3 regions of the Shewanella vaxholmensis genome follow, and region 1 is predicted to be linked to each of the others. Evidence: predicted binding sites of a transcription regulator. Region 1 holds the regulator's gene; each other region holds the start of a gene.

The links. The regulator NrdR, encoded in region 1, represses ribonucleotide reductase genes. The targets are predictions, from matches to a motif close to AAACACNANATNTNGTGTTT.
Region 2: nrdD (anaerobic ribonucleoside-triphosphate reductase) is a predicted target of NrdR. The motif match lies at 8,381-8,400, and genes of this name have one in related genera.
Region 3: nrdA (class 1a ribonucleoside-diphosphate reductase subunit alpha) is a predicted target of NrdR. The motif match lies at 5,615-5,634, and genes of this name have one in related genera.

Annotation. Positions count from the first base shown of each region.
Region 1 is NZ_JAUOEV010000028.1:18,198-28,611, reverse strand. It holds gene Q4Q46_RS19230 (metallophosphoesterase) at 1-8, opposite strand, end outside; gene Q4Q46_RS19225 (nuclear transport factor 2 family protein) at 303-773, opposite strand; gene Q4Q46_RS19220 (DsbA family protein) at 776-1,468, opposite strand; gene Q4Q46_RS19215 (MBL fold metallo-hydrolase) at 1,701-2,624, opposite strand; gene Q4Q46_RS19210 (LysR family transcriptional regulator) at 2,898-3,842, shown strand; gene ettA (energy-dependent translational throttle protein EttA) at 4,018-5,685, opposite strand; gene glyA (serine hydroxymethyltransferase) at 5,875-7,128, shown strand; gene nrdR (transcriptional regulator NrdR) at 7,393-7,842, shown strand; gene ribD (bifunctional diaminohydroxyphosphoribosylaminopyrimidine deaminase/5-amino-6-(5-phosphoribosylamino)uracil reductase RibD) at 7,988-9,166, shown strand; gene Q4Q46_RS19185 (riboflavin synthase) at 9,217-9,873, shown strand; gene ribBA (bifunctional 3,4-dihydroxy-2-butanone-4-phosphate synthase/GTP cyclohydrolase II) at 9,940-10,414, shown strand, end outside.
Region 2 is NZ_JAUOEV010000005.1:132,514-142,927, forward strand. It holds gene Q4Q46_RS06830 (peptidoglycan DD-metalloendopeptidase family protein) at 1-869, shown strand, start outside; gene Q4Q46_RS06835 (hypothetical protein) at 1,244-1,699, opposite strand; gene Q4Q46_RS06840 (M48 family metallopeptidase) at 1,790-2,314, opposite strand; gene Q4Q46_RS06845 (DUF3010 family protein) at 2,362-2,799, opposite strand; gene Q4Q46_RS06850 (DEAD/DEAH box helicase) at 3,002-4,357, opposite strand; gene rssA (patatin-like phospholipase RssA) at 4,606-5,553, shown strand; gene Q4Q46_RS06860 (NADP-dependent oxidoreductase) at 5,683-6,696, opposite strand; gene Q4Q46_RS06865 (MarR family winged helix-turn-helix transcriptional regulator) at 6,844-7,362, shown strand; gene Q4Q46_RS06870 (hypothetical protein) at 7,483-8,172, shown strand; gene nrdD (anaerobic ribonucleoside-triphosphate reductase) at 8,432-10,414, shown strand, end outside.
Region 3 is NZ_JAUOEV010000014.1:80,473-90,886, forward strand. It holds gene serC (3-phosphoserine/phosphohydroxythreonine transaminase) at 1-592, opposite strand, end outside; gene gyrA (DNA gyrase subunit A) at 744-3,494, opposite strand; gene ubiG (bifunctional 2-polyprenyl-6-hydroxyphenol methylase/3-demethylubiquinol 3-O-methyltransferase UbiG) at 3,880-4,590, shown strand; gene Q4Q46_RS13285 (HAD family hydrolase) at 4,592-5,263, shown strand; gene nrdA (class 1a ribonucleoside-diphosphate reductase subunit alpha) at 5,789-8,077, shown strand; gene nrdB (class Ia ribonucleoside-diphosphate reductase subunit beta) at 8,161-9,291, shown strand; gene yfaE (class I ribonucleotide reductase maintenance protein YfaE) at 9,329-9,754, shown strand; gene Q4Q46_RS13305 (oxidoreductase) at 10,072-10,414, opposite strand, start outside.

The DNA of each region.
Region 1 (10,414 bases):
ATTCGCATTAGACCGCATCCTTGTTCTTGTTTTAGTTATTCATTCTGTCATTTTAGACACTTGAGTTGATGAGGCTTCGAATGTGTAGTTTTACGAAGTTAATCTCAAATGCTCAATTTCAAACGTTCAGTCTCAAAGGCTTAATCTTAAGCGCTCAAGATATTCAAAACACTAAATCATACGGATAAGGCTTAACATCGGCAAGTCGTGAGACGGGCTAAAGTAAACTTGCCCGCCTCATTGTTCAGTTATTGCATCATGGCATTTCTATCGTGCATAACTGTTGTTATGGGTATTGGCAATTACATGGTATTGACTACGGTATGACTATCGACAAACTGCTCAAAACTGACGATTTTACCGCTGTGTATCTTCCATAAGTGGGCGACTCTGGCGCTAAAATGCTTGCCTGTTTTGACATAGGTACCTGAATAAGTGCCGAAGGCAAAAACCTTATCGCCTTGGGCGACATAGTCTTCGATATCGACCCGATAGTTATCCCATTCAGTTTCAAGGCGGGCGAACACCTTGGCGGCTATCGCGCTAAAGCCTACGTAAGTGCCCGCATAGGGAAAACCTGCCGCCTCTGTCCAGCGTGCGTCACTCGCTAAGGCATGCTGAAGATTTTTGGCGTTCTCGGCTGAGCTACTTCCCTCATAGGTGCTTTTAACCAGAGTAAGATTCGCATCAGCCTGCCTTGCTGTTTCGATAAGACTTAACTGAGCAGGCTCACTCACTAATGAAGCTGTTGAAACACCATTAAACGTTGGCATGATTATGACTCAAACTGTGCTTCAAGATGGCTTAGCCACTGGGCGGGTTGGCCGTAGAAGCGGTTAATATTAATGGCGGTGATGTTGCCATCATTATCCTCTATAGCCATCGAAGGGAAACCTTGGGCGCCTATCAAATTCAATAATGCTCTAGATTCAACGATATGCTCATACAGCTTGTCGTCACCTTGGGCATAATGTTGTGCAAAGCTCATAGGGTCGAGCCCAAGTTCAGCGGCTAAGCTTGCGAGATTACCTTCATCACTGGCGCTGTGACCATCACGGTAATGGGCGAGTTGTACTGAGTGTAGATAAGCCAAACTGTCTCCACCCAAAGCATCGACTGCGAGCATAGCTTTAATAGGAGGCGCAGAGTCGAGTACAACTGTGGTATCGCGCAGCAGACCATCAAAGTAGTTTGCACCAAAAGGCTGTCCGGTTAGCTCGCCAATGCGCAGATCGTGGGGCATAACATAGTCGCGCCAGTTGGCATCGATTTGTTTGCGTCTTGGTCCTGTAAGCATACCGCCGCCGTGGAGCTTAATGCTAAAGCCAGCTTTTGCGGCTGCATCTAGCAGTGGCGCTGCGGCATAACACCAACCACATAAAGGGTCGATAATTGCGTGCAGAGTACGCACTTTAGCCGTTGCTGTGCTGTTGGCCGTGCGAGTAGAAGGAGTTGTTGGGTGAGTCATAGTGTTAAACCTTTTGGCTTAAGTTCGTCGCTACATTAGCGACTTAAGCCCTTTGAAATCATCAATTAAAATCGTTAGTTTGGTACCGTTATTTAGGTGCAGTTATTTAGGTACAGGCATTTAGCTAAAAATGGCACGCAATCGCTCACGTGCCTGTCTTTAACTGTTTGCACTTAACTATCTTTTACACCTAACTAGCTGTACCTCATCACCGAGATAGCTATGGCTGGACTTACATAGGCCAGGTCATTTCGCCCATGTAAACTTTGGCGCTGATCTCAAGCCCTGCATCGGCTGGCATTTGTGGGTATAGCGCCAGCATCTTTTGGATTAATTCGGCTGAATCTTTCGAGGCTTTTGCTGCGACTTCAAAGGCTTTCACATAGTCACGGGTAAAACCGATGGCACGGGTATCAAATCGCGCTTCGCCTAAATAGTGCCCCGGGATCACTGTGGTCGGCAGCAGTTTTTCCATCGCATCTAAATGAGTTAACCATTCCTGACGCTCTGCGGTAGTTTGAGTGTCAGCCATCCAAACATGCGTGTTATCAAATACTTCTACGCCACCTGTAATGGTTTTTGCCGATGGTACCCACAGGAAAGTGTGTTTAGGATGTTTATCATTAAAACCTTCGATAATCACTTGCTCACCGTCGATGGTGAAAGTGTCGCTGTGAATCGCCTTAGGTAACACTAATTCACTTGGCGCATTGTCCTTTAAAATCGGACCCCAGTAGGCGAGCTTGCCTTCCATTGAGGCTTTAATGGCATCGACTGTGGTTTGAGTCGCGACAATTTGTGCATCGGGGAAATTCTTTTTAATCACGGCTAAGCCGAAATAAAAGTCAGGGTCACTATGGCTGATATATACCTGAGTCAGCTTTTTACCGCTGGCCTTAATCGTATCAACCAAGGTTTGGGCATCGTTATTTTGAAATTGCGCATCGACTAACATCATTTCGTGTTCGCCGCTGATAAAGCTCGATGACACGGCAAAGATGCTGTTTTCGCCCGGATTAAAATGGCTCACTTGCAATGGTGCCGCATTGACCACACCGAGTCCCGCTAGCAGCAAGGTAGCGGCTAGACTGATTTTAGACGAGGCCTTCAATGTGGCGTTAACTGTGTTGCGTATAGCATAGGTCGATGTGTTCATTTTTGGCTCACTTATAGTCACAGGATGAAAGAGTAAAAAGGTTCGATTTAGCATTCATTGATTTGCAGCTGCTGCAAAAAGTGAGTTAAGTATAGGTTGCAGTAATCAATAGATAAATGCGAGTATCTGCCCATGTTTGTTGCATTAATCGGACGAATGGCCGGATGTACTCTTAGTTATTATTCATGTGGGGCGCGAGTATGTGAGTGAGCCTTCGAGTGATTGAAAGTGAGTGATTAAACGTTATTGATTGAACGTGAGTGGAGATAAATCATGGATAGACTCGAAGCGGCTAAAGTGTTTGTCACTATTGTCGAGCGCGGCAGCATGATCAGCGCAGCTAATGCTTTAGATATGTCGCGTTCTATGGTGACCCGTTACTTGAGCGAAATGGAAGAATGGTCCGGTGCTAGATTGTTGCATCGTTCGACGCGTAGCCTCAGCTTAACGCCAGCGGGTGAGCAAGTGCTGGATTACTGCCATCGACTGCTCGAACTGGCGAACGAAGTGCCAGCGGTGAGTCATGCTTCGGTGGCGATTCCGCGCGGATTATTGCGCATTAGCTGCTCCCAGTTTTTGGCGCATCAGATTTTAGCGCCCGTGGTGCACCAATACTTAGCCAGTTATCCGCAGGCGAGTGTGAATATCCACGTGAGTAGCCAAACTGTCGATCTGGTCGCCGAGCGGATTGATCTGGCGATTCGCATCACCAATGAACTCGATCCCAATCTTATCGCAAGGCGCTTGGGGGAATGTGAATCTGTGGTGTGCGCTGCACCGAGTTATCTTGCCGCGCGTGCCGCCGTGCTGCATCCCGAAGATTTGACCCAGCATAATTGCTTAACCTATTCCTACTTTGGCGATGTGATGTGGCGGTTTTATCAAGCCGATGTGGCTGCGAAACAGGCTCAGGCGCTGAACTCTGATCCTAAGTTAAACCAAGGCCAGGCGTTTAATGTGCCTGTGAATGGTAATTTTAGTGCCAATGATTCCATGGTGGTGCTCAATGCCACGCTGGCAGGTGAGGGGATTGCAATGCAGCCACTATGGGCGGCGAAACCCTATTTAGATTCGGGTCAGTTAGTGCCTTTGTTAACTGAGTTCATGCCGCAGTCACTGGGAGTGTATGGCGTGTATCAATCCCGCAAACATATGCAGCCTGCACTCAGGGTGATGATGGACATGCTGGTGGCTTATTTTGCCAGTTTGAAAAGCTGAGTCGTTTTATCGGAACTATTCGACAGCATCCAATAAAAACGAGTCGATAAAGCGAGTACAGAAAACTATTCATAAAAACTATTCATAAAAACTTCCCCATAAAAAGCATCCAATAAAAAGGAGCGCAGATCCTTCGACCTGAGCTCCTTTTTGGCTTAATTAATTATGCGTTTGACTACTTAATCATGCGCTTGTATTTCAAGCGGTGTGGCTCAACCACATCGGCGCCATAGGTGTTTTTCAACCATGCCGAGTATTCTGTGTAGTTACCTTCGTAGAAGTTCACTTGGCCTTCGTCACGGTAATCCAGAATGTGGGTCGCGATACGGTCGAGGAACCAACGGTCATGCGAAATCACCATAGCGCAACCTGGGAATTCCAGAATCGCTTCTTCCAGTGCGCGCAGGGTTTCAACGTCTAAGTCGTTGGTGGGTTCGTCGAGGAGTAAGACGTTACCGCCTGCTTGCAGCAGTTTGGCTAAATGCACTCGGTTACGTTCACCACCAGATAAAGTACCGATGACTTTTTGCTGATCGCCACCACGGAAGTTAAAGCGGCCCACATAGGCGCGGCTCGGGATTTCCATGTTGTTGATACGCATGATGTCTTGACCACCGGAGATTTCTTCCCAAATGGTGTTCTTATCATTCATCGAATCGCGGAACTGCTCAACTGATGCCAATTGCACTGTATCACCCAGTTCAATCGTGCCGCTGTCTGGCGTTTCAGCGCCGGATAACATGCGGAACAGGGTTGATTTACCCGCGCCGTTGGCACCGATAATACCGACGATCGCGCCCTTAGGCACAGAGAACGACAGGTTGTCGATGAGTACGCGGTCACCGTAAGACTTGGTCAGGTTATTTACTTCAATAACCTTGTCACCTAAACGTGGTCCGGGCGGAATAAACAGCTCGTTGGTTTCGTTACGTTTTTGGTAATCGTTAGTGTTCAGTTCTTCAAAGCGTGCCATACGGGCTTTGCCCTTAGACTGACGGCCTTTCGCACCTTGGCGTACCCATTCCAATTCCTTGGCAATGGTTTTTTGGCGAGCACTTTCGGTGGCAGATTCTTGTTTCAGACGGGCGTCTTTCTGCTCAAGCCATGAAGAATAGTTACCTTCCCACGGAATACCTTCACCGCGGTCGAGTTCTAAAATCCAGCCAGCGGCATTGTCGAGGAAGTATCTGTCATGGGTAATCGCGACCACAGTACCGGCATATTCCTGCAAAAAGTGCTCAAGCCACGCCACAGATTCAGCATCCAAGTGGTTGGTTGGTTCGTCCAGTAACAGCATTTCTGGCTTTTCAAGCAGCAAACGACAAATCGCTACGCGGCGACGTTCACCACCGGATAACACTTCGATTTTTTCATCCCAATCCGGCAGACGCAGGGCGTTAGCTGCGCGCTCAAGGATATGATCTAAGTTATGCGCATCCTGGGCTTGGATAATGGCTTCGAGTTCACCTTGCTCTTTGGCAAGGGCGTCGAAATCTGCATCCGGCTCGGCGTAGGCTGCATAAACGGCATCGAGGCGAGTTAGGGCATTTTTTGCCTCAGAGACGGCTTCTTCAATCGCTTCACGCACGGTTTGAGTTGGATCGAGTTTAGGTTCCTGCGGTAGGTAACCGATTTTCAATCCCGGCATTGGGCGCGCTTCACCTTCAATTTCGGTGTCGATACCCGCCATAATACGCAGTAGTGTCGACTTACCTGAACCGTTAAGGCCGAGTACACCAATTTTGGCGCCGGGGAAAAAGCTTAAAGAAATATCTTTAAGGATCTGCTTCTTAGGCGGAACAATTTTTCCCACCCGCAGCATGCTGTAAACAAACTGAGCCATTTTTCTCTATCTTAAGTGACTAATGATGCGGCTAATTCTACTCGATTGCACGCCGAACTCAACTCGACATTGAGCCAAGTTCAAGCTAAAACGCTAGGAATTTCATGTTTCAAATACTGGGATTGTGGTCGCGTTCCGAGTAGAATACCGCGCAACCCTACCTATAAGAATTGGCAGCTGGAGTAAGCAATGCTGAAAAAAGATATGAATATCGCAGATTATGATCCGGAACTGTTTAACGCAATTCAGAACGAAACTCTGCGTCAAGAAGAGCATATTGAGCTGATTGCTTCTGAAAACTACACCAGTCCACGCGTGATGGAAGCGCAAGGTTCACAGTTAACCAATAAGTACGCTGAAGGCTATCCAGGTAAGCGTTACTACGGTGGTTGTGAGTATGTGGACGTAGTTGAAACCTTAGCGATTGAACGTGCTAAAGAATTGTTTGGCGCAACTTACGCTAACGTACAACCTCATTCAGGTTCACAGGCAAACAGCGCTGTTTACATGGCATTGTTAAAACCTGGCGATACCGTACTGGGTATGAACTTAGCTCATGGTGGTCACTTGACCCACGGTTCACCGGTTAACTTCTCTGGCAAACTGTACAACATCATTCCTTACGGTATCGACGAGTCTGGCAAAATTGACTACGACGAGATGGAACGTATTGCCTTAGAACACAAGCCTAAGATGATGATCGGCGGTTTCTCTGCCTACTCAGGTATCGTTGATTGGGCAAAAATGCGTGAAATCGCAGACAAAATCGGTGCTTATTTATTTGTCGATATGGCACACGTTGCCGGTCTTATTGCTGCGGGCGTTTATCCAAACCCAGTACCACACGCACATGTTGTGACATCTACGACCCACAAAACCTTAGCCGGTCCCCGTGGTGGCGTGATCCTGTCTGCTGCTGATGATGAAGACTTGTACAAAAAGTTGAACTCTGCAGTATTCCCTGGCGGTCAAGGTGGCCCATTAATGCACGTTATCGCAGGTAAAGCGGTGGCGTTCAAAGAAGCCCTAGAGCCAGAATTTAAAGTGTACCAACAGCAAGTGGTTAACAACGCTAAAGCAATGGTTGAAGTGTTCCTTGAGCGCGGTTACAAAATCGTCTCTGGCGGAACCAGCAACCACTTAATGCTAGTTGACCTGATTGGTCGTGACTTAACGGGTAAAGAAGCCGATGCCGCCTTAGGTAGCGCTAACATTACCGTGAACAAAAACTCAGTGCCAAACGATCCACGTTCACCTTTTGTGACCTCAGGTGTGCGTATCGGTACGCCAGCGATTACGCGCCGCGGTTTTAAAGAAGCGGAATCGAAAGAGCTGACTGGCTGGATTTGTGACATCCTTGATGATGCTAACAATCCTGCCGTGATTGAGCGTGTTAAAGGCCAAGTATTGGCACTGTGCGCACGTTTCCCTGTTTACGGCTAATTTAAGTACGTATGTGCTTAAGTAGATGACTGGCTGAGAGTGATCGCTTGCTGACTAGGTACTTACATGAGGTACTTACATCAGTTACTTACATTAGGTACTTAACATCCGGTAGTTAACCTCAGCCCATAAATAGGATAAAATCCCATGGCCGCATTAAGCGGCCATTTTTATTGCTAAAATCTTAGACTTAAACCAAACAGGCTAACCTTAGATAACATAGTAAAGCCAACGGCTTTACGTCATTCACTGGCAGGAGGCTCAATGCATTGTCCATTTTGCAGCGCTACAGATACTAAAGTCATCGATTCTCGATTAGTGGCGGAAGGCCATCAAGTGCGCCGTCGCCGAGAATGCACCGAATGCCATGAAAGATTTACCACCTTCGAAGGCGCCGAATTAGTCATGCCTAGGGTGATCAAGCGCGATGGTTCACGCCAACCCTTCGATGAAGAAAAACTCCAAGGTGGCATGTTGCGCGCCGTTGAAAAACGCCCTGTGTCTATGGATGAAATCGAGCAAGCACTCAGTAAAATCAAATCGACCCTACGCGCCACTGGCGAGCGAGAAGTGCCATCAGAAATGGTGGGTAACTTAATGATGGAGCAATTGATGAGCCTAGATAAAGTCGCCTACATACGTTTCGCTTCTGTGTACCGCGCCTTTGAAGACGTGTCTGAATTTGGCGAAGCCATCGCCAAGCTGCAAAAGTAGTTATTCGATTTTTGTGGCTAGTCTATCGGTGTTTGGTTGCGCTAGCTTTAAAAGAGGCTTTTGATTAATAGCTTCTGCAAGACAGGTTTTAAAAACAGATTTGCAAGACTGGTGAAAGCCGAAACCTTTAACAACAGGGTTGAACATGAGCTTGAACATAAGTTGGTCCGTACTCGATACCCAAATGATGAGCCGCGCGATTCAATTGGCGCGCAAAGGATTTTACACCACTAGACCCAATCCCAGTGTGGGCTGCGTTATCGTTAAAGATAACCAAATCATTGGCGAAGGTTATCATCAAAAAGCGGGTGAGCCCCACGCCGAAGTGCATGCGTTACGTATGGCTGGCGAACACGCCCGCGGCGCAACGGCCTATGTCACCTTAGAGCCCTGTAGCCATTATGGCCGCACGCCACCCTGTGCCTTGGCACTGATCAATATTGGCGTTAAGCGTGTGGTGGTGGCGGTTGAAGATCCAAATCCGCAAGTAGGTGGTCGTGGCATTCAAATGCTGCGCGATGCCGGTATTGAAGTGGATGTGGGATTACATCGCGATGAAGCCTATGCCTTGAATTTAGGCTTTATGAAGCGTATGGAATCAGGTTTACCCAGAGTCACTGTCAAATTGGCTGCCAGTCTCGATGGTAAAACCGCGCTGTCTAACGGTGTGTCTAAATGGATAACTGGTCCAGAATCTCGCCGCGACGTGCAGCGATTACGTTTACGTTCTTGTGCACTGGTCACGGGAATTGAAACCATATTGGCGGACGACCCCTCACTCAATGTGCGTTATCAGGAACTTGGCAGCTTAAAAGACAGTGTAACCGAGGCGCAATTACTGCAGCCATTAAGAGTGATACTCGACAGTCGCGCCCGTTTGCCGTTATCGGCCGCCTGCTTGGCTATCGTATCGCCCATACTCTTGGTCTCGACCGTGGCTTATTCCGCAGAGTTTCAAGCACAATTGCCCTCCCATGTGAGTTGCCTAGTATTACCAGCAATTGCAGGTCGCGTCTCATTGCCTGAACTATTAAGCTATTTAGGCCAAAGCTGTAATCACGTGCTGGTGGAAGCGGGTGCAACCTTAGCGGGCGCATTTTTAGCGCAGGGGCTTGCCGATGAGTTAGTGCTGTACCAAGCGATGAAAATCCTCGGTGGGTATGGGCGTAATCTGCTGCAATTGCCCGATTATCAAACCATGGCACACATTCCTGCACTAATTTTGGTAGATGAGCGCAAATTAGGGCTAGATACCCGTTTAACTTTGAGCGTTATGCTTGATACCTCTTTATCTAAATCGAATTGGAGCAAGATAACCGTTTAACCTTGAGTCTTATGCCTTATTACTTCTTTATTTAATTAAGTGAGTTAACCATGTTTACTGGGATTATTGAAGCCGTTGGCACCCTGCGCAAACTGGAGCGTAAAGGCGATGATATTCGTCTTACCGTGGCGAGCGGCAAACTGGATTTAAACGATGTGCGTTTAGGCGACAGTATTGCCACCAACGGTGTGTGCTTAACGGTTGTGCAGCAATTAGCCGACGGTTATGTGGCTGATGTCTCTGCCGAAACCGTGAGTCTCACCGGTTTTGCTCACTACAAAGTGGGCACTAAGGTGAATCTTGAAAAAGCCGTCACCCCAACCACACGCTTAGGCGGACACATGGTCAGCGGCCATGTTGACGGTATAGCTATGGTTGAGCAACGCCTAGTGCGTGGTCAAGCTATCGAGTTTTGGTTAGCCGCACCCGCAGAGCTTGGGCGTTACATTGCCCATAAAGGTTCCATCACCATTGATGGCGTGAGTTTGACGGTTAACGAAGTGGACGGTAGTCGATTCCGCCTGACCATAGTGCCGCATACCGCAGGTGAAACCACGTTAATCGACCTGCAAGCGGGCGATAAGGTGAATATCGAAGTGGATTTAATCGCCCGTTATCTTGAACGCTTGATGAATTATGATGGCAAAGACAGCAAGAGCGGTGGTGTCACCATGGAAATGTTAGCCCGTGCCGGCTTTGTGCGTTAGTGCACTGGTAATCGTACTGCTAAGGTATAGAATTTCATAACAACAGCAAAATCATAAGGTCCTACAATGGCGCTGCACAGTATAGAAGAGATCATCGAAGATATTCGTCAAGGCAAAATGGTTATTTTGATGGATGACGAAGACAGAGAAAACGAAGGTGATTTGATCATGGCGGCCGAAATGGTAACGCCAGAAGCGATTAACTTTATGGCGAAATATGGCCGTGGACTCATTTGCCAGACCATGACCAAAGCCCGTTGTCAGCAGTTAAATCTGCCCTTAATGGTGACGAATAACAACGCCCAGTTCTCGACTAACTTTACGGTTTCTATTGAAGCAGCCGAAGGCGTGACTACCGGTATTTCGGCCCACGACCGCGCGGTAACGGTAAAAGCGGCCGTGGCTAAAGAGGCTAAAGCGTCTGATTTAGTGCAACCTGGGCATATCTTCCCGTTAATGGCACAGGACGGCGGCGTATTAACCCGCGCAGGCCACACTGAAGCTGGTTGTGATTTAGCCCGTCTTGCGGGACTTGAGCCAT
Region 2 (10,414 bases), on a different contig from region 1:
TTTATTTTAACGCCGCTCGCCAAGTGGTGTTTACACGTTATGAAGACGGCAGTTTTAATGTTGAAGAAGTCAACGTTGAAGGCGTTTGGCAAAATCGTATTATATCTGGCGATATTAAAGGTTCGTTTTACGTCTCTGCACAAAAAATGGGCTTAGCTGCGGCAGACATTCAGCGGATTGAAGATTTACTCAAAGAAAAATTGAATTTCGCCCGTGATTTACGCGTTGGCGATAAATTCTCTGTTTTGGTAAATGATCAATATGTTGAAGGTGAAGCAACGGGCAGTAGCCAAATTTTAGGCGTGAGTATTAAAACAGGCCGTTCTGAAATTAGTGCATTTCAATATACTGACGGCAGTTATTACGATGCCAAGGGCCAGAGTTTAGTGCGTGCGTTCCAGCGTTATCCATTAGCTAAGCAACCCCGCATGAGTTCTCGTTTTAATCCTTATCGTAAGCATCCAATTACTGGCCGTATTTCACCCCATAACGGAACCGACTTTTCAGTGCCTATCGGGACTAAAGTGATTGCTCCTGGTGATGGTGTTGTTAGTTTAGTGACTGATCACCAGTTCGCTGGTAAGTATATTGTGATTGACCACGGTGGTAAGTACCGTACCCGTTACCTGCATTTATCTAAGGCGCTTGTGCGTAAAGGTCAGCGAGTGACTCGAGGCCAAGTGATTGCTTTATCAGGTAATACTGGTCGCTCAACGGGTCCACACTTACATTATGAATTCCATATCAATGGTAAACCTGTTGACCCGTTAAAAGCGGATATTCCTATGTCTAGCAAGTTAGCGAATCAAGACTTACGCACATTTACCAATATGGTGAAGAGTCGTGAAGCTATGATGAACCTTGGCTAATAGAACTAAGTCTCGCCAAGTCTGAATAAACGATAGTACTGGCTTTTCTTGAAGAGTTTACCAATGCCGATGAAATGCAAATTTCATCGGCATTTTTGTTTCCATCATTCTTCTTGTTGTAGATATTTTTCTGCTATCACAAGTATTCTTACAAGTTGTAAGGAAGCTTTAAATTTATTCGATCCGCAGTACTAGCGATATAAACAGAAGGGGATAAATAGAGCGGATGTGGTGAGCTTCAGTTAGGGTGTTATAGCGAGTTATTCTTTTGACAGTTAAGAGACTCAATTTGGCAGCTGATGACCTTTAAAGCTAACTAGCACTCTTTATTAGGGACTGAACAGAACTAAATACCTAGCGTTAAATAGCGTCTCTCAGCTTGCTTGGCGTCTTTGCATAACTTTCAATGCACACTTACACAGTTTACCTTTTAGAGCGGGGCAGCCACCGCAGGGAGACTTTTTAAAAGGACGTAATGCAAAGCTGTGTTCTGTGGGTAAAGGAGTGAGCCGAGTAATCATAGTCGATGAAAATGTCGCATCATTAGCGGCAATAAACTTAGCCTTTGCCAGTTTTAACTGTTTCTTGAGTGCGGATTTATCGCTATGGGCAAATTCTTGTTGTGAAATATGTTTCGTGAGTAATTTGGTGAGGTGCTTACGCTGAGCTTTTTTATTCGTCAAAGATTTATCAGTCAGTGTGTTCAGATGAGATAAGGATGGAATCGCTTTTCCTGAACTTGGAACAGATCTCGGCTGTGTTTTGAGTAACTTTTTAGCTTGTTTTTTACACCACTTGCTCAAAAGTTTATCGATATTCTGTTTCGTCATTGTCGTTACTGAATTCTGCAGCGTGAGATACTTCAATATTCTAAATGAAAACTATTATCAGTCAAGTTGTGGGCGAAAAATATACTAAGGTCAAGTGTCGGCTTTATCTGCGGAATAAGGGGATATGTTGGCGTCGATACAGGTCAATAATAAGCGTAAATCAAATTCAAACTGGTGATAATCCGGCTCCATATGAGTACACAAATTATAGAAAGCCTTGTTGTGATCTTTTTCTTTTAAATGGGCTAATTCGTGTACGACAACCATACGTAATAAAGGCTCTGGTACGCGTTTTAAACGTGAAGAGATGCGAATTTCGTTCTTAGCTTTGATTTTATTGCCTTGAACTCGCGCGACATAGGAATGTAAGCCAAGTGCATGATGACTAATGTTAATTTTGTCATCAAAGATCACTTTCGAGAGTGGTGACGACTGGCGTAAAAATTGGTTTTTAATCGCTTGGGTGTAGTCGTACAGCGCTTTATCACTGCGAACGCTATGTATGACAGGATGACGTTTCAACAGTAGCTTAGGTAATGTGCCAGCATCGAGATGTTGCTGTACCTGCTGTTGAATATCTGGGCTGTAACCGCTTAAGTATTTTAATGGATTCATAGGGAATTTGGCTCCGAATGACTTCGGAGCCTGAGTCATCGCATTACTTAAACTTTGCCGAAAATACGGCGATTTTGCTGGGCGTAAGCGGCTTCGAAAGCTAACTGCTGCACTTTTTTAAGATCTAAACTATCGAAATCAACCTGTGGTGGATTGCGCTTGTTTTGCTCTTTGATAGTGACAGGAGACAGTAAGCTGACAGGTAATTCACCTAATTGAATCGCGGCTTCAAGTTTAAAACTTGTGGCTGAGCCCGCCAATTTACCTTTTTGTTCACGTTCAATGATGACAACTTCATCAACGCGATAATCTTGCATAAGCTTATGAAAAGCGAAGTGAAACTCACGAATAGCTTCTGTGGTAGCAGATTGGGAAACGGTGAAAGACACCTTACGGCATTCTGGCACATTGAAGGTTTCACCTTCATAGCTCAATAAACTGATAATGGCTTCGCCACCTTTTAATTCAACACCACAAACTCTCATGTTACACCTTCAAAATATCGATAATAGCGCTATTGTAGCTGGAAATGACGTGAGGATCAGTGTTTACCCTGCGCTTTTGATTCGCTTGGCGACAGACTGATACGCTTAGTGCGTCAATTCCCAGTATTCGATCAGCCAATGTAATGGGTATCAGAAATAAAATCTGATGTTAAATCCACCGGCATGTATGCTTTAATTTGTTCTAAACTTCTTCTGTATCATTGTCTTGCAGTAATTTCGCCGCAGCAGGCTTTTTACGCATTGGTGCATCGCCAATGTCCACGCCCGTGATAAAACGCTTATCCCGTGAAGGCGCCGGTGTGGCTGCTTTAGTTCTTTTGCTCTTACCTTTAGCAAGCTCGGCTTTAGCAACACGTTTTGCTGGTGTCTGTTTAGCTTTGCTTTTTAGACCACTAAATTTAGCTTCTAGACCTGGAATAGTACTGATCTCAAAGGTCTTTCTAAGGAAGACTTGGACTTTCTTAAAGTTGTCCCAATCTTTAGGCCCGACGAGCGATATAGCATCACCTTTCGCGCCAGCACGGCCAGTACGACCGATACGATGCACGTATTCTTCGGCAAATTTAGGCATGTCGAAGTTAACGACCAAGGACACATTAAGCAAATCCAGACCACGAGAGGCGACATCGGTCGTCACGAGAACTTGTTGTTGGCCACGGGCAAATTGGTCCATGATTTGGTTGCGTGCGGCTTGCTTTAAATCACCGCTGAGTGCTGCGGTTGCAAAACCTTGCGCAGTTAATTTAGCGGCTAAGCGCTCTGTATCTGGGCGTGTCGCGGTAAAGATGATCACTTGCTTATGGGTTTCATCTTTGAGCAAACGGGCTAATAACGCTTCTTTATGGTCTAAGTGGTCACATAAAAAGATACGTTGGTGAATGTCGTTATGCTCAGAGTGAGCCGCGCCAATCGCTACGTGCGCTGGATTTTTTAACAGCGTTGCCGCGATATCATTGATTTCGTCATGATCTAATGTGGCAGAAAACATAAGCGTTTGACGACGTTTATGATCGGCAGCATCGTTGATGGCTTTTAACTGCGGGGCAAAGCCTAAATCTAACATACGGTCGGCTTCATCGAGCACGAGTAATTCTAAGCCATTTAGGAATAGATGTTTTTGCTCTAAATGATCGGCGATACGACCTGGCGTCGCGACAATGAAATGCGGCTCTTTCGCTAAGGCTTTCGCTTGATCGTTAAAGTTTTCACCGCCCAGAACGCTGATGGCCTTGTATTGGGTGTTGGCGACCAGCAGGCGAAGCTGACTATACACTTGATGTGCTAGTTCGCGGGTCGGTAATAAAATCAATACTCTAGGATCGCGTTTTGACAGTGAGCGGGTAGAAATGACTCTTTGCAATGCGGGCAACAAAAACGCTAAGGTTTTACCTGAGCCCGTTTTTGATGACGCCATTAAATCTTTACCTGCCAATGCGATAGGCAGTGCTTGTTCCTGGATGGCGGTGGGTTCTGTGATCCCCATATGTTTTATGCTTTGAAGCAGACGCTGGTCCAGAGAAAAATCGGTAAATTGCAAAGGTATATCCCCTAAATCTTAGTAAGGGCAGATTATAGCCTTAATCGCCCTAACTCAGCTATCCACATCGGCGATTATCTCTGTTTCATACATGGATTTATCGCCAAAGTGTGTCATTTACACTCTGTTGCCTGCATTTGTTTACATTGACGTTACAAGAACTTAATTGTCTTGGTTTCACTAATTGACAGTGGATTTGGAAGGAGTTTACGTTATCGTGTAGCGGGTAGTGTAACAGGAGAATGATTATGGCTAACGGAACAACCCCTTCGGTGGGTATTGCCTTGGGTAGTGGCGCTGCGAAAGGTTGGGCACATATAGGCGTGTTGAATGGCCTTGCCGCCATGGGGATCAAGCCCGATAAAGTCGCGGGATGTTCGGTAGGTGCTTTAGTCGGAGCCGCTTACGCCCATGATAATTTACCTGAGCTAGAAGAATGGGTTCGGAGTTTCTCCAGCTGGGACGTGCTTGGCTTGATGGATATACGATGGCGTAAAGGCGGGCTTATTGGCGGCGATAAGGTATTTGATGTGCTGCAAGCTCGGATAGGCGATGTGAATATTGAGAACCTCAATCGTCCCTTTGCCGCGGTGGCGACCGATTTGTATTCGGGGCAGGAAATATGGTTTACGGAAGGGGATTTACGTCAAGCTGTGCGCGCGTCTTGTTCCATGCCGGGGATTTTAGCGCCCGTAAAACAGGGAGACCGCTGGCTCGTTGATGGTGCTGTGGTGAATCCAGTGCCAGTTTCTGTTAGTCGTGCCATGGGCGTTGATCTGGTGATTGCCGTGGATTTATATGGTTATCATTCTGGCCGTATTCAAGTATTGCCGGTGAACATGACGAGTCAAAAGATAACGGAACCTGAAATGGATCCATCTGCAAGACAAGAAACTGGATTTATGGATTTGTTTGCCCGTGGCCGAGATTATGTCAGCAATCTGACCGATAAGTTTTCACTTGGCACTAAATCGAATCCTGGCATGATTGCTGTAATGTCGCAATCAATGGGCATTTTAGAGCAAAGACATAAACGGGCGCGCTTGATGGGCGATCCGCCAGATATTTGTATTGTGCCTGAGGTCGGCAATATCGGCACTATGGAGTTTCACCGTGCCGATGAGGCGATTGCCGCTGGCGAGGCTGCCGTTGAAAAGGTGGCCCACTTGATTGAAGCTGCGATGTGGAAGGGCTAATCCGTTAAAAGATAAACAGTTGACTATCAAATAGAAAAAGTCGGTATAACTCGCGTTATACCGACTTTTTGCTATCTAAAACTGAGTCTTGTTATCTAAACAGAGCGTTTATGTCACTTTGATGGCGAGTTACGCTAATTTCACCAACATTTTACCGCGATTCTTACCTTCAAACAGACCGATAAAGGCATCCGGTGCTTGTTCAAGCCCTTGATAAATGGTTTGTTCAGCTTTTACTTTACCTTCAGCTAACCATTGAGCCATTTTAGCGGCAAACTCAGGATAATGTGCCCAATGTTCGGATACGATAAAACCTTCTAGTTTAAGTTTACGCATCACTATTAGGGCCAAGTTGTCTGGACCAGGTGTTGGCGCTGTGTCGTTATACTGCGAAATCATACCGCAAACGGCGATACGACCATGATCTTTCATATTGCTCAGCGCTGCGGCTAAGTGTTCGCCACCAACGTTTTCAAAGTACACATCAATCCCTTCTGGCGCGGCCTTTGTGAGCGCTTGGGTGAGATTGCCACAGGTTTTGTAATTGATGATGGCATCAACACCATAGCTTTGCAGCAATGCCGCTTTTTCATCTGAACCCACAGAGGCGATTACGCGAGCCCCCATCAGTTTACCAATCTGGCAAGCAACACTGCCGACGGCGCCTGATGCGGCAGAAACAAACAGGGTTTCACCTGCTTTTAAATCTGCGATGCGAGTCAGTCCCGTCCACGCTGTCATGCCCGGCATACCCAGCACGCCGAGGAAATGTGAACTGTCTAATTCGGTTTGCGGCAGAGCGGTCAGTCCAGTCGTGTCGGTGACAGCGTGCTCGCGCCAACCTAACATACTGCTGACTTTAGTGCCTACTGGGAAATCACTGTTTTTAGACGCGATAACTTCACCAATCGCGCCGCCTTCTAAGACTTGATTCAAGGCGAAGGGCGGAACATAACTCTTACGATCTACCATGCGGCCGCGCATATAAGGGTCGACCGACATCCACAGGTTTTTTATCAACACTTGGCCATCGGCGAGCGGTGATAAGGGTTTATTTACTAAAGCAAAGTTCTCTGCCGTAGGCATGCCTTCAGGGCGACTGGCTAAATGGATTTCACGGGTTTGGGTAATAGTGCTACTCATAGAAAATTGACCTTTTGTTTGTGCGCAAACTAACTGCGTCAACTGTACGTGGCTTCATGGCACAATGCAAATATTTTGCGCGCAAACTAGATGCAATTGGGCGGATCGGATAAGATAGCGCTATGTTTGAATGACAGGCGCTTAAACGTGCAAAATTGTTTATCTCACCCAGAGCTCGGATCTACAGAGCAGAGTCAAAACCCAGAGCTACAAAACCCAGAGTCACAAAGCCTAGCGCCAAGGGATGCACTGTGTTTATCTGATAATGTGTGCTTCGCGTTATATTCTGCGAGCAATGCCTTAGTGCGCGCTTATCGGCCTTTACTCGAGGCATACGAGTTAACTTTTCCTCAATATCTGGTGATGCAAACCCTGTGGCGTCAAAATGGCTGTAGCCAAACCCAGTTATCAATGGCGACTAAGCTCGATATGGGGACGCTAACGCCTATCGTTAAGCGGTTAGAGGTAAAAGGCTTGATCACGCGTTTGGCCTGCGTTGAAGATGAGCGGAAAAAATTGATCACTCTGACGGCTCAGGGAGAGGCGATTAAGCATGAAGCCCTAGCTTTGAAGCAAACCTTACTAAATAAAGTGCAGATGGATGCCGAGGCACTCGATTTACTGAGGCGGCAATGTCTTGCCCTTATTGAAGATTTACAGTCCTAGAGATAAACCTACGGGTGCTGTTCGCTACCCGAGAATTCAGGCTCTGCACAGATTAATACTTGATTGGCTTAGTTTTTGCTTTAAAACCGTCATTGAGTCTTAGACGCCGAATTTTTGACGATGAATTCTATTTTAAATGCCTTCAATCTTAATCGCAGCAGTACCAGTATCGCCGATGCCTATGGTGCCAATAGCCAAAAGACGAGTACGGCTAAAACCGATGCGACCACTGAGACCAAGAAAACTCAGACGGATGCCGCTAAACCCGACACTGGTAGAGCCGATGAGATAGCGCTGTCGCCACGGGCGCAACGTGCACAGAAAATTCAGTCGATGGCGAAGGATTTTTTTGCTGATGGCAAATTTGGTGTCGCCGATATTCCCGCATTAGTGTCACGTTTACAAAAAGACGGCATTTTATCGGACGTGCAACTCGACCGTTTATCGAAAAACGGTATTACAGTTCCGAGCACAACCACGCCGAGCAAGCAGTCGCTGCAAGATTTCTTAGATGATGAACTCAAATCATTAGCCAAAAAATCACCGAACAACCCCCTGATAAATACCTTGGTCGATGCAAAAAACGTTTTGACCAATATGGATGATGCTCAGTCGCCAGTGCTCGCTCAAAAAGCCACCAAAGTCCTTGGTCAATTAACGGATTATTTAAATTCCGAGCCACCACTAACGGATACCCAAAAGCAGCAATGGCAGGGGCTTAAATCTATGATGCAACTCGCTTCGTCTATGGGCTCGCATCAGTCGGCATCGGGCCAACTCAGTAGTTATCTCGCACTCGCTAAGCGTTAATCTTGAGTTATGGTGCTTGATCATCACTGATTTCAGGCATCAACTAGCTGGGTTTAATCAGCAGGTCAAGGCGCAATTTTCAGATAATTGGACCTAGCTGCAGTTCTGGTTTGTTCTTTTATTTCTTCCTAAAAACTATGATCTGGATCATGGACGCTTCATCGTCGTTGTAGCCTAATGCTCTACATATTGTGTTTTATTCTTTTAAAATCACTAGATGTAGTGTTAATTTTTAGGCGAGATGGAGAGGAACTGAACAATGCCAGTCGTAATTAAGCGTGATGGTTGCCGCACACCTTTTGATGAAACAAGGATAAGGGATGCAGTGAATGCCGCTGCAAACTCAGTTGGAATAGAGGATGGCGACTATGCAGCGACAGTGGCAGCGTGTATCAGTCAAAGTGTCGCGACCTTAACCGAAGTTGATATCCATCATTTGCAGGATGCGGTTGAAAACTTGTTGATGGAAGGGCCGTATAAATCATTAGCGCGAGTGTATATCGAATACCGTCACGACAGAGATGTGTGCCGTGAAGCGACCAGTAAACTCAATCTCGAAATCCGTGGTTTAGTCGAGCAAAGCAATGCGGCCTTACTCAATGAAAATGCCAATAAAGATTCGAAAGTTATTCCCACTCAGCGGGATTTGCTCGCGGGCATAGTTGCTAAACATTATGCCAAGAGTCATATCTTGCCTAAGGATGTGGTCGCTGCCCATGAGGCGGGCGAGATCCATTACCACGACCTAGATTACTCGCCGTTTTTCCCGATGTTTAACTGCATGTTGATTGATTTAGCTGGCATGTTGACCCATGGCTTTAAAATGGGTAATGCCGAAATTGAAACCCCAAAGTCTATTTCAACGGCGACAGCAGTGACCGCACAGATCATTGCCCAAGTGGCGAGCCATATCTATGGCGGCACAACTATTAATCGTATCGATGAGGTGTTAGCCCCATTTGTCGCTAAGAGCTACGACAAACATTACCAAATTGCCCTGAATTGGAAGATTACCGACGCTAAAGCCTTCGCCACGGCGCAAACTGAAAAAGAATGTCATGATGCATTTCAATCTTTGGAATATGAGGTCAATACTTTACACACTGCCAACGGTCAAACACCGTTCGTGACCTTTGGCTTTGGATTAGGCACCTCGTGGGAATCGCGCTTAATTCAGCAATCTATGCTCAAAGTACGGATGGCGGGATTAGGTAAAAACCGTAAGACGGCAGTTTTCCCTAAGTTAGTGTTTGCGATTCGTGATGGCATTAATCATAAAGCGGGCGATTGCAATTACGATGTCAAACAGATGGCGCTCAAATGCGCGACTATGCGCATGTATCCCGACATTCTCAACTACGAGCAAGTCGAGAAAGTCACAGGTTCATTTAAAACCCCAATGGGTTGCCGCAGCTTTTTAGGCACCTATGAGGAAAATGGCGAACTCGTGCATGAAGGGCGCAATAATCTTGGGGTAGTGAGCTTAAACTTGCCGCGGATTGCCTTGGAAGCGAAGGGCGATGAGGCGGAGTTTTATCGTCTTTTAGATGACAGATTAGTCTTAGCCCGTAAAGCGCTGGATACGCGTATCGAGCGACTCAATGGCGTTAAAGCCCGCGTGGCACCTATCCTCTATATGGAAGGTGCCTGTGGTGTGCGTTTGCGCGCCGATGAAGATGTCTCTCAAATTTTTAAAAATGGTCGCGCATCGATTTCACTCGGTTACATTGGTCTGCATGAAACCATGAATGCACTCTATGGCACCCAAACCCATGTATTTGACGATGCACAATTAAGGGACAAAGCCGTCGCTATTGTGGCTTATCTTAAAGCCGCCACGGATGCGTGGAAGGCTGAAACAGGTTATGGCTTTAGTCTGTATAGCACCCCAAGCGAGAGTCTTTGCAGCCGTTTTTGTAAACTGGATGCGAAGCAATTTGGCCTAGTCACAGGGGTGACGGACAAGGGCTATTACACTAATAGTTTCCACCTCGATGTGGAAAAAAGCGTAAATCCCTACGATAAAATTGATTTTGAACAGCCATATCCCGCAATTGCGAACGGCGGCTTTATTTGTTACGGCGAATACCCCAACATGCAGCATAATCTCGAAGCGCTTGAAAACGTTTGGGATTATAGCTATAGCCGCGTGCCTTACTATGGCACGAACACGCCAATCGACGAATGCTATGACTGTGGCTTTACTGGCGAATTTAGCTGTACTAGCAAAGGATTCACTTGC
Region 3 (10,414 bases), on a different contig from region 1:
GTGCGCCAGCGTAAATCAAACCGTAGCGGCTGACGTCGATTTCACGTGACATAATGGTTGACGATAAATCGGCAACAATTGGCCAAGGTGAGTCTAATTCATCAAAAATTTCGATACCATCCACTGTCTCATTAGGGCAGTAGTGAACATAGCGATAATCGGCATCGATTTTATGTAAATCAGGCAAGACAACCGCATTGAGTCCATTGTGTTTTTCAACAATATTCAAGCTATCAATCTGTGCTTCACCCGCCAGTTTCTGCGCTTCTGCTAACGCGGCAGATGACCATTGGCCACTGACTAAATACAGGGCTTTTCCCTGATCACCGAGAAAATTATTCACGACAGCAGAGAACTGCCCACGACCACCGCCGTGCATAAATAGCACATGGTAATTTGCAGGGATCTGCATCAGCTCACGTAAATCGGACTCGGCTTGCTCGGTCAGCGCGATGAACTCTTTACTTCGGTGGCTGATTTCCATCACGGAAACGCCTTGGCCATTCCAATCAAGTAATTCCTGTTGTGCTTTTTTCATTACCGCTGCGGGTAACATTGCAGGTCCAGCACAGAAATTATAAATCGCGCTCACTGACACTCTCCTTAATCCCAACCATGATGTAGGTATTGATAAAACGACACTATTTTCAAACGAACAATGTTTAAAACGAACAATGCAACCAACTAACAACGCCATTAAAAAAACGAGCGTCCAATTGGACGCTCGCTAATATGACACTTAATTACTCTTCGTCTTGCTCATCATCAGCAAGCTCGTCTTCATCTTCGTCCAACTCTTCTTCGTCATCCAGCTCTTCATCAAGCGCCTCGTCGGCTAATTCGCCTTCGACAATGACAGGAACAATCGGTAAACCGTTTTCATCCAGCTCGACTTCATCTTCATCAGTTTGGATTTCGTCGATACGTTGCAGGCCAACCACTTTCTCGTCGCCCGCGGTGCGGATAATGGTCACACCTTGGGTGTTACGGCCAATGATAGACACGCCGCCCGCTGGTGTACGCACTAAGGTGCCTTTATCACTGATGAGCATCAGTTCGTCATTCAGACCCACTTGTACTGCGCCAACAACAGCGCCGTTACGCTCGCTCACTTTGATTGAAACCACACCTTTAGTCGCACGGCTCTTCGCTGGGTATTCCGACAGTTGCGTCCGTTTACCGTAACCGTTTTCAGTCACAGTCAGAATCGCGCCATCACCTTTAGGTACGATAAGCGACACAACTTTTTGACCTTCTTCTAAACGGATACCACGAACGCCCGTTGCAGTACGGCCCATAGGACGTAAGGACAAGACTTCTTCGCCGGTTTCAGGATCGAGTTTCACTTCGCCTGTTTCAGAATCACGGACTTTCTCACCAAAGCGAACCACTTTACCTTCGTTCGAGAACAACATGATTTCGTCATCACCGTTCGTGATATCGACACCGATCAGTTGGTCACCGTCTTTGAGGTTAACGGCGATAATACCGTTTGCACGTGGGTTGCTATAAGCAGTCAGTGCGGTTTTCTTCACAGTACCGTGTGAAGTCGCCATGATGATGTATTTATCAGCGGCGTATTCACGTACTGGCAGAATCGCCGTAATGCGTTCACCTTCAGCCAAAGGTAGCAAGTTAACAATTGGACGACCACGTGCCGTACGGCTCGCTAATGGCAATTGATACACTTTAAGCCAGTACATTTTACCAAAGTCAGAGAAGCACAAAATGGTGTCATGGGTATTGGCAACTAACAGTTTTTCAACGAAATCTTCGTCTTTTACCTTAGTTGCCGCTTTTCCTTTACCACCACGGCGCTGAGCTTGGTAATCGGTTAACGGTTGATACTTGGCATAACCTAAATGCGACAGTGTCACCACAACGTCTTCTTCGTTGATAAGATCTTCAAGACTCATATCGACTTCGTTAGCATTGATCACGGTACGGCGTGCATCACCGTATTCTTCAAGAATGAGTTCTAACTCTTCCTTGATGACTTCCATCAAACGCTCAGGGCTACGCAGAATAAACAGTAGCCCCGCAATAAATTCGAGCAGTTCTTCGTATTCGGCGATGATCTTATCGTGTTCAAGACCAGTTAAACGGTGTAAACGCAGTTCCAGAATCGCCTGAGCTTGTTGCTCAGTCAGGAAGTATTGACCGTCGCGGATGCCATATTGTGGCTCTAACCACTCAGGGCGTGCGGCGTCGTCCCCCGCTTTTTCCAGCATGCCTTGAACGTGGCCTAATTCCCAACCTTGCTCCACCAATTTCACTTTGGCATCCGCAGGCGTGGGTGAGGCTTTGATCAGTGCAATAATCGGGTCGATGTTAGCCAGAGCAACCGCTAAGGCTTCCAAAATATGGGCGCGTTCACGGGCTTTACGCAGTTCGAATACGGTACGGCGCGTTACCACTTCACGGCGATGCAGAATAAAGCATTCGAGCATTTCTTTAAGGTTAAACAGTTTAGGCTGACCATTGGTCAGGGCCACCATGTTAATCCCGAAAGAACACTGCATTTGCGTTTGAGCATACAGGTTGTTTAATACCACCTCGCCCACTTCACCGCGCTTGATTTCGATAACGATACGCATACCGTCTTTATCAGACTCGTCGCGTAGACCGCTGATCCCTTCAAGTTTTTTATCTTTAACCAGCTCGGCAATCTTCTCGATTAAACGGGCTTTGTTCACTTGATACGGGATTTCAGTGACGATAATGCGTTCACGGCCATTATCTTCGGTTTCCACATCCGCCAGTGCACGCATGATCGCGCGGCCACGGCCGGTTTTATAGGCATCAATAATGCCTTTACGGCCATTGATAATTGCCGCAGTTGGGAAATCCGGACCAGGAATGTATTCCATCAACTGTTCAATTGACAGTGAAGGTTCTTCAATCAGTGCCAAACAGCCTTTCACGACTTCCGTTAGGTTGTGTGGTGGGATGTTGGTTGCCATACCGACCGCAATACCCGATGAACCGTTAATTAACAGGTTAGGTACGCGTGTGGGTAGTACGGCGGGAATTTGTTCAGTGCCGTCGTAGTTAGGGACGAAATCCACTGTCTCTTTTTCAAGATCGGCGAGTAATTGATGCGCTAACTTATCCATACGGATTTCGGTATAACGCATTGCCGCCGCTGAGTCACCGTCGACCGAACCGAAGTTACCTTGGCCGTCTACTAAGGTGTAACGCAGTGAGAATGGCTGGGCCATACGGACGATAGTGTCATAAACAGCAGAATCACCATGGGGATGATATTTACCGATGACGTCACCGACCACACGGGCAGATTTTTTGTAAGGCTTGTTCCAATCGTTCTTCAATTCACTCATGGCAAACAGAACGCGGCGATGAACCGGCTTTAAGCCGTCGCGCACGTCTGGTAATGCACGTCCCACGATAACGCTCATGGCGTAATCAAGGTACGAATTCTTTAGTTCGTCTTCGATATTAATTGGCGAAATAGATGATGCCAGATCAGTCATAAACTGCTCGTTCCCCTGAAAAATAGCCGACAACGTATAATCCGTATCATTGCCTAGCCCAAAAACGTGATTTGGCATTCTAACACAGTTATTTAATGTCGCCAGACCTATCATTATCGAATTGAGAGTCTGGTGGCTTAATAGATGAAAACACTGTCAATTTGGTCGTTTGAGCGATAAACAAGCGTTGAAATTCGTGGCTTAGGATGAGAAAAAATCGTCAAAGGGATAAAGTAAAAGGTCGATACGGAGCACAACAATTAACATAAAAGCAGAAAACTGCTGAAAATTCACTCAACCACAAGGGCTTAGCTCAGTCGAACACTTTGTTTATCAAACATAGTCGTTATAATAGCCGCACAATACAGCTACTTCAGGTAATAGCATGCATCAGAATACCAATGTGGACCCACAGGAAATCGCAAAGTTTGAACGTATGGCCGAAACGTGGTGGGATCTCAACGGTGAATTTAAGCCGCTGCATCTATTAAACCCGCTGCGCTTAAATTATATCGATCAAACTGCTGGCGGCATTTTCGGTAAGAAAGTGCTCGACGTTGGTTGCGGTGGCGGGATTTTATCTGAAAGCATGGCCCGTATCGGTGCCGAGGTTGATGGTCTTGACATGGGTGATGAGCCCTTAGAAGTCGCCCGCCTACATGCCCTCGAAACCGGCGTAAGCATTAATTATGTAAAAAATACCGCCGAGACCCACAGCCAAGATCATCAAGCCTATTACGATGTGGTGACCTGTATGGAAATGCTGGAGCATGTGCCCGATCCACAATCTGTGATCAAGGCTTGCTGTGACATGGTTAAACCCGGTGGCTTTGTGTTTTTCTCCACCATCAACCGCAACATTAAATCCTATGTGCACACGATTCTGGGCGCAGAATATTTACTGAAGATGCTGCCAGTTGGTACCCATGAGCATAAAAAATTCATTAAGCCTTCGGAATTGATTGAACTTGTGGACAATACCGATCTGATCTGTACCGATGCATTAGGCATCAGCTACAACCCGCTGACGGGCATTTTTAAATACACGCCTAAAGTTGATGTCAATTACATGATAGCGACGCGTAAGGTTGATTAATATGAGTCTGGCACAGATCAAAGGCGTACTGTTCGATCTCGACGGCACCTTAGCCGATACCGCGCCGGATCTGGTGCAGGCCCTTAATTTAAGTCTTCAAGACGTCGGCATCGCCGCGCAGCCGTTAGCGGCCATGCGCTACGCCGCATCCCACGGCAGTTTTGCCTTAGTCGATGCGGCGATACCCAATGCAGCGAATGATCTTCGCACTCAAGTTCAACAAGGGCTGCTCGCCCACTATCAGCGCATTAATGGCGATCACTGTGCGCTATTCGCAGGTATTGCAGCATTACTCGACTGGCTCGAGTTAATGCAGCTGCCGTTTGGGGTGATCACCAATAAGCCAGCGCGCTTTACCCGTCCCTTATTGCGAAAACTGAATTTACACTTGCGTATGCCAGTGATTATCAGTGGTGATTCGACCAAACACCCAAAACCCCACACAGCACCTATGTTATTAGGGGCTCAGCAACTGAACTGCGCTCCAGAGCACATTTTGTATCTTGGGGATGCTGAGCGAGATTTGCTCGCAGCCAAGGCAGCGGGCATGTTAGGTGGCGTTGCCCTATGGGGTTATCTGGGGGTCAACGACAAGCCATCGCAGTGGCCTGCCTACGCGCACTTTGCCAGCCCTACTGAGTTACATCAGGCATTAGCCGACGCATTCGCCTGAAAACTCGCCCATAAAATGGTTAACAAACTTCACTTTTGCACTCGAAGATACACCTTTTACTAAAGTGACTATGCAGACGCACATATGTGTGTTTGCTTGATTTTTTACCTGCGAATAAAATCAGGCTGCGAAAGGTCGGCGGATAAAAGATCGGCACTTGTGCGCGATCGCGATCTAAAGAAAAGATCGCCTAAAAATCCCCCATGAGTGCGACATGCTAACCTGAAATTGAGCTTCAAGGTTAGTCGTTACTAACGCTAAGGCTTATCCTCAACTTATCCACAAGATGTCCCCTGAATTCAGACTTGCAAATAGGGGCAAACCTCACTATCTTGTATCCCAGATAATTTAAAACACCATATCTTGTGTATAGGTAGCAATCAGACACACTAGAAGTTCGCCGCTTAATTGACTTATTTTCCACCAGTCAGCTGTATTTAAGGGACGGTTATTGATTGTTTTACAAGGATACGTACGGTGAACTTGCTCACCTAAATAGATATAAGAACCAAGGCCTATCTCCAAATGAATAGCACTATGACAGTCACAAAACGCTGTGGCGATCGTGAGAATATCGATCTCGAAAAAATACACCGCGTAATTACTTGGGCAGCCAAGGGATTAAAAAACGTTTCTGTTTCTGAAGTTGAACTTCGCTCGCACCTACAGTTTTTCGATGGCATCCCAACCGAAGCCATCCATGAAACCATTATCAAAGCAGCGGCGGATTTAATTTCTCCAGAATCACCGGACTATCAGTTCCTCGCCGCCCGTTTAGCGGTGTTTCATTTGCGTAAGAAGGCCTTCGGTCAATTCGAGCCGCCAGCACTGTATACTCACGTGACTAAGTTAGTTGAGCTTGGCAAGTATGACATGCACATTCTGCAGGATTACAGCCGCGAAGAACTCGACGTGATGGATACCTATATCGACCATTGGCGCGATATGGACTTCTCTTACGCAGCGGTAAAGCAGCTTGAAGGCAAATATTTAGTTCAAAACCGTGTGACACACGAAATCTACGAGAGCGCGCAGTTCCTCTACATTTTGGTCGCGGCCTGTTTGTTTGCCCGTTATCCAAAAGAAACGCGCCTGAAATACGTTAAAGATTTCTATGACGCGGTATCGACCTTTAAGATTTCGCTGCCAACGCCAATCATGGCTGGGGTGCGCACGCCAACACGTCAGTTCAGCTCTTGTGTACTGATCGAATGTGGTGACAGCTTAGATTCAATCAACGCGACAGCTTCGTCGATAGTGAAATACGTCAGTCAACGTGCGGGTATCGGTATTAACGCCGGTCGTATTCGCGCCTTAGGTAGCCCAATCCGTGGTGGTGAAGCCTTCCACACAGGTTGTTTACCTTTCTATAAGTATTTCCAAACCGCAGTTAAGTCTTGTTCTCAAGGCGGCGTGCGTGGCGGTGCTGCGACCCTGTTCTACCCGATTTGGCACTTAGAAGTCGAATCTCTGCTGGTATTGAAAAATAACCGCGGCGTTGAAGATAACCGTATCCGTCACTTAGACTACGGTGTGCAGTTGAACAAAGTCATGTATCAACGTCTGATCAAGGGCGAAAACATCAGCCTGTTTAGCCCATCAGATGTACCTGGTTTGTACGATGCGTTCTTTGAAGATCAAAACGAATTCGAACGTTTATATGTGCAATACGAGCAAGACAGCAGTATTCGTAAGAAAACTATAAAGGCAGTTGAGCTGTTTTCACTGATGATGCAAGAGCGCGCCTCAACCGGCCGTATCTACATTCAGAACGTGGATCACTGCAACACCCATAGCCCGTTCGATTCTAAAGTCGCGCCGATCAGACAATCTAACCTGTGTCTTGAAATCGCCCTGCCGACAAAACCATTGAACAACATCGATGATCCTAATGGTGAAATCGCGCTTTGTACGCTGTCAGCACTCAACTTAGGTTCAATCAAAGAATTATCTGATATTGAGCCATTAGCCGACCTCGCGGTACGCGCACTGGATAATCTGCTGGATTATCAAGATTATCCTATCAAGGCAGCACAACTTGCCTCGATGAATCGCCGTACCTTAGGTATAGGCGTAATTAACTTCGCTAACTACTTAGCGAAAAATGGCATGAAGTATTCCGATGGCAGCGCGAACGATCTGACCCACAGAACCTTTGAAGCCATTCAGTTTTATTTACTGAAAGCCTCGATGAACTTAGCCAAAGAGCAAGGTGCGTGTCCGTTATTCCACGAGACCACGTACGCTCAAGGTATTTTGCCAATCGATACTTATAAACGTGACCTAGATAAAATTTGTGCCGAACCATTGCACTTAGACTGGGAATCACTGCGTAGCGATATCAAGCAATATGGCCTGCGTAACTCGACGCTGTCGGCATTAATGCCATCAGAAACCTCGTCGCAAATCTCCAATGCGACCAATGGTATCGAACCACCGCGTGGCCTTATCAGCGTGAAATCGAGCAAAGACGGTCAGCTAAAACAAGTGGTACCTGATTTCGATACGCTGAAAGATAGCTATGAATTACTATGGAAAATGCCAAGTAATGATGGTTACTTACAGCTAGTGGGCATCATGCAGAAGTTCGTTGACCAAGCGATTTCAGCCAACACTAACTACGATCCTTCACGTTTTGAAGGCCGTAAAGTACCGATGCAAACCCTGCTGAAAGATTTGCTCAATGCTTACAAGTTAGGTGTGAAAACGCTTTACTACCATAACACTCGCGATGGTGCATCGGATTCACACGATGACATCACCAATTTAGAGAAAGAAGATGACGGTTGCGCCGGCGGCGCGTGTAAAATCTAGTCTTTAACGTTAACGCGGCTCTTACAAATAAAAAGTATAGGGATCCCGATTGAGTGGATCCCTATCCATTGGAAAATAGCACCATGGCCTACTCTACCTTCTGTCAAACACCCAACGATGCCACCCGTGAACCTATGTTTTTAGGTCAATCGGTCAACGTGGCTCGTTACGATCAACAAAAATATGAAGTGTTCGAAAAACTGATAGAAAAGCAGTTATCTTTCTTTTGGCGCCCGGAAGAAGTAGACGTCAGTCGCGATAAAATTGACTACGGTGCATTGCCCGATCATGAAAAACACATCTTTATTTCTAACCTGAAATACCAAACCTTACTCGACTCGATTCAAGGTCGCTCACCCAATGTGGCCTTTTTACCACTGGTGTCGCTACCTGAACTAGAGACTTGGATTGAGACTTGGTCTTTCTCTGAGACGATTCACTCGCGCTCATACACCCATATTATTCGCAATATCGTTAACGATCCTTCAGTGATCTTCGACGATATCGTCGTGAACAAAGAAATATTAAGCCGTGCGACCGATATCGCCGCTTACTACGATCACTTGATCCAACTGACTCAAGTGTTCCATCTACTCGGCGCGGGTACCCATGTTATCGATGGCAAAGAAGTCATAGTCAACACTCGTACCCTGAAAAAAGCCTTGTACCTGTGCATGATGTCAGTCAACGCCCTAGAAGCGATTCGTTTCTATGTTAGCTTTGCCTGCTCATTTGCCTTTGCTGAACGTAAGCTAATGGAAGGTAACGCGAAAATCATTCGCCTGATTGCCCGTGATGAAGCACTGCACTTAAACAGCACTCAGCATATTTTAAGCATCATGCAAGGCGGTAAAGACGATCCAGAAATGGGTGAAATTGCTGCAGAATGCCAACAGGAAGCCTTCGATTTATTCTTCAAGGCCGCAGAGCAAGAGAAAGAATGGGCAAAATACCTGTTCAAAGACGGCTCTATGATAGGTTTGAATGAACAGATCCTCTGCCAATACGTTGAGTTTATTACGAACCAACGGATGAAGTCGGTGAACCTGCCGCAACCTTATCCTGAAATAACCAATCCATTACCTTGGATGAAAAACTGGTTAGAAAGCGATGCAGTGCAAGTCGCGCCTCAGGAAGTGGAAGTGTCTTCATACCTTGTCGGTCAAATCGACTCAGCGGTTGATGGCGATGAATTCCTCGACTTCGATCTCTAAGACGCTCAACAGTGACGTTAATAATGGCATTACAACAGTGACATCGAAAAAACGGCCACAAAATCTGTTCGCGAAGGCGCCAATTGTGCGCCTTCAAGGTCAACCTGTGTTGCTCTTTACCGAGCAACAAGGCACCTTGTTGCAAGCGCTCGAAGCCAAAAAAGTCAAAATCTTCTCAGAATGTCGCAACGGTTTCTGCGGTGCCTGCAAAACTCGCGTCATCAGCGGAAAAGTCAGCTACTTAAACGAACCCTTAGCCGAACTCAAACATGATGAATGTTTGCCCTGCTGCTGTGTACCAATCGAAGATTTAGAGCTGGATCTATCACCTGAAGGGACAGCTGTGGTCACCTATGCGTGTCAATCTCATCAGAATAAAGCCAGTTTGGCTAAGCCAAAGCAAACACAAAATGTAGCAAGTGACACACGCACGCAAAAACAGGCAGTGTTTGAAGACTCATAACGGCAAAACTCGATTGTTCAATAAGCTGCTTTAAACAAGATGTGGCGTTAAAACCCAAAATCGCTTTAAAACAAAAATGAGCTTTTAAACAAAGAGTAGCTTTAAGACAAACAGCCCCTTTCAATACAGCCTTATTCAATCCGCGCCATTAGATACCAAACGTTTTAAAACCCACTATTTTCCCTTCCCTCTATTTTCAATACATTCACACTAAAAAACCTAAAACAAACTAAAACAAAAAAGCCTGAACACAGGTTCAGGCTTTCAGGATCTAAAATTGAATACTTAACGCTTAAAACGTAAGGCTTATCGACTTTCTATAAACGCATCGCCAGTTCGGCACCTTGGCGAATCGCCCGTTTAGCATCAAGTTCTGCGGCGACATCGACACCGCCAATTAAATGCACAGGCAGGCCCGTCGCTTTCATCTCATCCACTAACGTGCGATTCGATTCTTGCCCAGCACACAAAACGACGTTATCGACGGCCAGCACTTCAGCGGTTTCACCCACGCGAATATGCAGTCCTGCATCATCAAACTTGTCGTAACTCACGCCCGTTTTCATCTTCACATCATGTTGCTTAAGCACAAGACGGTGGATCCAGCCGGTAGTTTTACCTAAGCCCTTGCCCATCTTCGACGTTTTACGTTGCAGTAAA